Regions from separate parts of the Bacillus sp. MN7755 genome, predicted to be linked through region 2. Evidence: riboswitches for the same ligand, from Rfam matches in the RefSeq annotation. Region 2 holds a riboswitch; the other holds the start of a gene.

Region 1 (3,436 bases), on a different contig from region 2:
CAAACAAATTTGTTTGCTCGTTTCGTTTCATTTTATTTTAGTTCACATTTATCAAGTGGAATGACTTTTGTTTTCTTCGTAAATTTATATCCTAACCATAGTACTAAGAAGAGTGGTAAACCGATGTAAGAAACGAGTACACCGTTCCAATCGATTGATTCGCCCATAAATGCGCCGTAGTTTTGACCTAAAATTACGATGACACAAAGTGCAAATGCAAAGATTGGACCGAACGGGAACCATTTTGCTCTATATGGTAAGTCTTTTAAATCTTTTCCTTGTGCGATATATGCTTTACGGAAGCGATAATGACTAATTGCAATGCCGACCCATGCGATAAAGCCAGACATTCCTGATGCGTTTAATAACCAAATGTATACAACACCGTCACCGAATAAAGAAGCAATGAAAGCGATACTACCGACAATTGACGTTACGATTAATGCGTTAACAGGTACACCGCGGCTATCTAATTTACCAAGAAACTTTGGTGCTTTCCCTTGGCGAGCTAAATCCCAAAGCATACGAGTTGATGCATACATACCAGAGTTACCAGCAGATAGTACTGCCGTTAAAATAACAGCGTTCATAACAGAAGCAGCAAAGGCAACGCCCGCTTTTTCAAAAATAAGTGTAAATGGACTTACTGTTACATCACTTGCGGCAAGGCTTTCAGTTGTATAAGGAATTAATAAACCGATAACGAGAATCGCAAGAATATAGAATAAAAGAATACGCCAAAAGATCGAACGAATTGCTTTCGGAATATTACGTTCTGGATCAGAAGTTTCACCAGCAGCTACCCCAAGTAATTCAGTTCCTTGGAATGAGAAACCAGCTGCCATAAATACACCGATAATTGCCATGATGCCGCCGTTAAATGGTGCATCTGCAACTGTGAAGTTTTTAAAGCCAACAGTTTCGCCGCCCATAATTCCGAAAATCATCATAAAGCCGACAATTAAAAAGATAATAATAGTAACCACTTTAATAAGTGCGAACCAATATTCAGATTCACCAAACCCTTTAACAGATAAGTAGTTTAAAAGGAAAATAATAGCTAAACATAATCCGCTCCAAATGAGGGAAGGGGTATCTGGGAACCAAAATTTCATAATTAATGTTACAGCCGCTAGTTCAGCAGCTATCGTAATTGCCCAGTTATACCAATAGTTCCATCCAAGTGCAAAGCCAAGTGATGGATCAACAAATTTTGTTGCATACGTACTAAAAGATCCAGTAACAGGCATGTAAGCTGCGAGTTCAGCTAAGCTTGTCATTAAAAAGTAAACCATAATTCCAATTGCGGCGTATGCAACTAATGCACCACCAGGTCCAGCTGTGTGGATCACACCACCACTGGCAAGAAATAGTCCGGTACCAATTGTACCACCGAGAGAAATCATCGTAAGGTGCCGTGATTTTAAACTACGTTTTAATTCACCTTTTCCATTTGTAGTTTCTGTTTTAGAGGTAGTTTGATTCGTTGCGCTATTCATGTTCAACACTCCTTTTCTTGTAAGATAGGAAGGAGCGGGGGAGAAAAATACAAAAAACCGCCAAAGGAATTTGGCGGAACGTTTCACAAATAACCACCCCATCATACCCTTCCGTTAAGATAGCACCCCACGTTTACACGGTAATTTGTAAACGTGACAGTTCTGTTCCTTTCGGAGACAGCCCCAGCTCATATTTCCAGAGAAGAAATATAAACTTCGGCAACTTTTCCTTTCAAACGGAGTCGGTGACATTCTCTATGTCTCGTCCGTTTTACTCTTAAAAGTCGCAACCTCTACCTCATCGGATTGATGAGGATTTATATATTGCTAAGATTTTTAATATATGGCAATTGTAATGAGTTTCTGAATATATTGCAAGATATTTTGTTAGGAAAAGTCAAAAAATATCGGTTATTGTATAGGAAACGCTTGCAAAACTCCACCCGAACCTACTATTATGTAGCAATAAGCAAAGAAAAAATTGTTATACAAATGTTTCGCAAAAAATATTGAAAAACCCTTTAAAATTAAAAGAAAATTCAGAAAATATAATTCGACATAACTATCAAAAGAGGATTATTCCTTAAATTCGTTTCAAAGAATAAGTATAAATCTGATAAATAGAATGAATATTCTTTTTATTTCTGATAAAATTGAGGTATTGTTTAATTGAAAAGGGGAAATCAATATGAAATTAGAAACAGAAAGGCTCTATATAGTGCCGTGTACAGAAGAGAGTATTCACGTTGCTAATGAGCAAGGATATAATAGTGGTCCACATATTGTAGGGCATGTAGAAAATATAAAACAAAATAAGACTTTATTACCTTGGGGGGCGTGGTATGTCATTCGCAAGGAAGATGACATCGTTTTAGGTGATATAGGGTTTAAAGGGAAACCAAATGAGGAGCATACAGTAGAAATTGGTTACGGTTTTATTGAGAAATATTGGAATAAAGGGTATGCGACAGAAGCTGTAAGAGAACTAATAAATTGGACTTTTCAAACAGGAGAAGTAGAAACAATTATTGCGGAGACACTTCTTGAAAATGAAAGATCGATTCGTGTATTAGAGAAATTACATATGAAAAGAATTGGCACTACAGAAACAATGATTAATTGGAGAATGGAAAAATGAAAAATACCGCTCGAAGTATATCGGGCGGTATTTTTATCATTATGGAAGCATTTGTTTTTGATCATTCGGATATTTGGCTGTCGATGCGTTAGAACGATTGGAATGATTGCGAACAGCAATGAAAATAGAAATAATAACGACAAGGCCAACTGCCACGTAAGAAAGTGAAATAATAGTCGGATCCACTTTAAATGTAGTGAGCAGTGTACGAATGTTTGTAAAGATAATAAGGCCACCAACTAATACGCCAAGTAAATGTGCTGGAACGATGCGTACTAACCATGCAGCAATTGGAGCTGCGACAATACCGCCAAGCATTAACGCAAATACCCAAACCCAGCTTACTTGTTCCCAGCCAAGTGAGATGAAGAAGCCAATTGTTGCAGCAAGTGAAACAGGAAATTCACTCGTATCTACAGATCCGATAACTTTTCTAGCCTCATTTCCTCTTGCTAAAAGTACAGGTGTCGTAATCGGTCCCCAGCCACCGCCACCAGTTGAATCAACAAATCCAGCAAATAAGCCAAGCGGAACAAGTTGTTTAGCAGACATACGTTTCTTTGAAGTGACAATTTGTTTTTGAATGATGAATCGTAATAAAATATAAACCCCTAAAGTAAATAAAAATACGGAAATGTACGGTTTAATGACATCGCCAGGTAAATTACTTAAAAAACATGCCCCAATAAATGCGCCAACTGCTCCTGGCAATGTAAGCCTGGAAACGGTATATTTATCAACGTTTCCAAATTTGATATGAGATGCACCAGAAGCGGCGGTTGTAACAACTTCAGCTAAA
Region 2 (3,436 bases):
CTGAGAACCGAGTCCTGTTACACGACCAGCCCATTCACCTTCGACAGTTGCTCTACCTTCGAGTTTCAAACCAATCTCCTCGAAGAAAGAGATGGCGTTATCAAGAGATTCTACAACGATGCTGATATTATCCATTCTGAGTAATTTGTTGTTTGTCATTGTCTTTATCTCCTTATATGTAAAAGTGTATTATCTAACCATCTACATAATTATACTATTAAAAAGTTATAAACTCCTTCCGAACAAAAAACAGCTTGTCACAGTATAGGGAAATGTGACAAGCTATTTTTAAGTGTGCTATATAGTATCTTGTTAACAAACAATACCGCGACTTCCCCGCAAAATATTTCTACTCTGTATGCCATTAAAGGGTCCGATTGTTGTATAGAATGAAGTGTATTATTTAAATGATAAATATATTTCTTATTACTCTATATAATGCAAACAGCTTTCTATTTATATAGGAAGGAAATAGATTCATATAATTTGTTTTAAGTTTTACGAGTGAAAATTAACTCATCTGCACTAAAGGCTCAATTTTCGTCATAAATGATTGGTGCAGCGCCTCGACACCTGTTACTAAGTGAAGGCGATCAATAACGACAGACACTTTAATTTCTGATGTACTTACCATTTTAATATGAATATCTTCTTCTTTTAAAGTAGTGAACATATTCGCAGCAACACCAGGATTAGAGACCATACCAGATCCTACAATTGATACTTTTGCTAAATGATTTTCATATTCTACTGATTCATAGTGAAGTGCCTCTTTGTTTTGTTCCAATACTGCTAAAGTCTCTCTTAAATCATTAGAGTGGATGGAGAAGGAGAGATGAACAGTTCCTTCATTTGTAATACTTTGAATGATGATATCTACATTAATATGTGCCGCTGCTAATGTAGAGAAAACAGTTGAAAGCGAGCCTTGTTCCAATCCTTTCACTGTGATACGTGTAATATTATCTTCAAATGCAATACCTTTAACGATTGATTGTTGTTCCATGTTACATTCTCCTTTTACAATTGTTCCATTTTCTTGTTCCATACTTGAGCGAACTTCTAAAATGACATTATGATTTTTAGCAAACTCAACAGCACGCGGGTGTAATACACCAGCACCGAGGTTTGCAAGTTCTAACATTTCGTCATAAGAAATTTCATCTAATTTATAAGCATCTTTTACAACTCGTGGATCCGTCGTATATACGCCGGTCACATCTGTGTAAATATCACATTTTTTTGCGTTCAGTGCAGCAGCTAATGCAACAGCAGTTGTATCAGAACCACCTCGTCCAAGCGTTGTAATTTCAAAATCTTCACTGACTCCTTGGAAACCAGCTACAATAACAATCGTGCCTTTAGTAAGATAAGACTGAATTCGATCCGTATTAATTTCAGTAATCCGTGCACTACTATGTACAGATTCTGTCGTAATACCAGCTTGCCATCCTGTTAATGAAATCGCGTTATAACCTTTTGCTTGTAATGCCATCGTTAATAATGAAATAGTCACTTGCTCTCCTGTTGATAGAAGCATATCCATTTCGCGTTTACTCGGATTTTCTGTAATAGCGTTAGCAAGTGCTACAAGTTCATCTGTACTTTTTCCCATTGCCGAAACGACAGTGACGATACTATGTCCTCGTTCATATTCTTCAATAATTAAATTTGCTACATGTTGAATGCGCTCAACGCTTCCGACAGAAGTGCCACCAAATTTTTGTACAATCGTTTCCATTACGAATTCCTTCTTTCATCCATTTTTAAGAATAGATTAGGACATATATAAATCCCAATATTCCTGTAGTTACCAGAGAAAAAACAAAAAACACCATCTCAAATAAGTGAGGATGGTGCTGTTACAGGAAAAGGGAAACAGAAAACGGAGCTAATAAAAAAACCGCCAAAAAAGGAATACCATAAAAATGATATCTCTTTTTTGTAGATAGCTCTTCATACGTACACGTCTGTACATATGACAGTTCTGTTTCTATTCGAAAACAGCCCCAATCGATATATGCAGAGAAATGTATCGATTTCGGCAATACTTCCTTTCATCTAATTTCCTAGACATCTCTGTGTCTCCATTAGAATACTCATAAGTATCGCAACCTCTATCTCACGTTTTAGGCGAGAGTGTTTGATTTATGAAGTTGTTGGTAACATTTGTTTTATAATAATTTAAATTTTTCGTGGAATCAAGTGTTTTATATATATTTTAAAAATTCTTTCTATTTACAAGAAAGTTTGTGAAAAATGTAGCAAAATAAATTTATTACATGTACATTAACATTATAGTGCATTGGAGGTGGAAGAATGCAGAGGAAAAAGCCTATTTATGTTTCGGCAGAAATGAACACAACGATGGAGAAATTATGGGAATACACGCAAGATCCGGATTTACATACTGAGTGGGATGCTCGCTTTACTGAAATTTCATATTTAGAGAAAGTAGATGGAGAACCGCAGAAGTTTTTATATAAAACAAAAATCGGATTTGGACTTGAAATAGCTGGGGAAGGGGAATCGATAGGTGAAATAAGAAAAGAAACAGGTGAAAGAATTTCTTCTTTAAAATTTTGGACAGACAATCAATTATCACTTATACAAATTGGGCGTGGTTATTGGAAGTATACACCGCTTAAAAAATACATTCATTTTGAGACGCAATATGATTATGATACAAGGTATGGTCGTCTAGGCAATGTAATAGATTTCTATATTTTTCGGCCGTTATTAGGTTGGGCAACTGCTTGGAGTTTTGATGCTTTAAAATTATGGTTAGAAAAAGGACTTCATCCTAGGTTGCTAATGAGAAGAACGATGACATATTGGATCGTATGTTTTTTATTTGCACTTGTATGGATGTATCAAGGAATAGTGCCGAAACTAGTGTTTACTCATTCAGAAGAAGTAAAAATGCTATCTGTGATGATTGGTTCAACTGCACATAGTATTTTTGTACTTAAAATAATTGGAATACTAGAAATTATTTTTGGTATCATATGGCTGTTACCATTTCCAAAACGAAAAGTATTTATAGTACATATTTTTATGTTAGTAGCCTTAACGATAGCGGCAGGCTTTACGAATATCGCAAGCTTTACAGAGCCGTTTAATCCAATTACATTAAACGTTCTACTAATGGGGTTATCGATTGTCGGTTATATAAATAGTTTTGATTTACCAAGTGCAAAAAATTGCAAGAGGAAGAGAAAGGGATAGTGTATGGCTAATATTTATGAAAGACTATTAGGAGATTCTTATAAAAAACTTCATCCAAAATTACAGAAACGCTATGAGATTACAGAAGAAAATAGCTTTACTGGAGAAGGAAAGATGGATGAAATTTACGGTGGTTCTTTTTTTGTAAAATTAATATTAAAAATTGCATCGAAGTTTCGAATGTTTTTCTCTGAGAGAGGTAAGGAAG

What was found. A riboswitch is a leader RNA that binds a small molecule or an ion and turns the genes downstream of it on or off. The one in region 2 is predicted to bind lysine.
Region 1: another riboswitch for lysine. It lies ahead of ACYVEC_RS28170 (amino acid permease); the one in region 2 lies ahead of ACYVEC_RS27395 (aspartate kinase).

The regions. Positions count from the first base shown of each region.
Region 1 is NZ_BTRL01000029.1:154,024-157,459, reverse strand. It holds gene ACYVEC_RS28170 (amino acid permease) at 33-1,499, opposite strand; lysine riboswitch at 1,612-1,803, opposite strand; gene ACYVEC_RS28165 (GNAT family N-acetyltransferase) at 2,188-2,637, shown strand; gene ACYVEC_RS28160 (sulfite exporter TauE/SafE family protein) at 2,677-3,436, opposite strand, start outside.
Region 2 is NZ_BTRL01000028.1:115,071-118,506, reverse strand. It holds gene ACYVEC_RS27400 (VOC family protein) at 1-159, opposite strand, end outside; gene ACYVEC_RS27395 (aspartate kinase) at 512-1,741, opposite strand; lysine riboswitch at 1,942-2,128, opposite strand; gene ACYVEC_RS27390 (DoxX-like family protein) at 2,320-3,228, shown strand; gene ACYVEC_RS27385 (DUF4166 domain-containing protein) at 3,232-3,436, shown strand, end outside.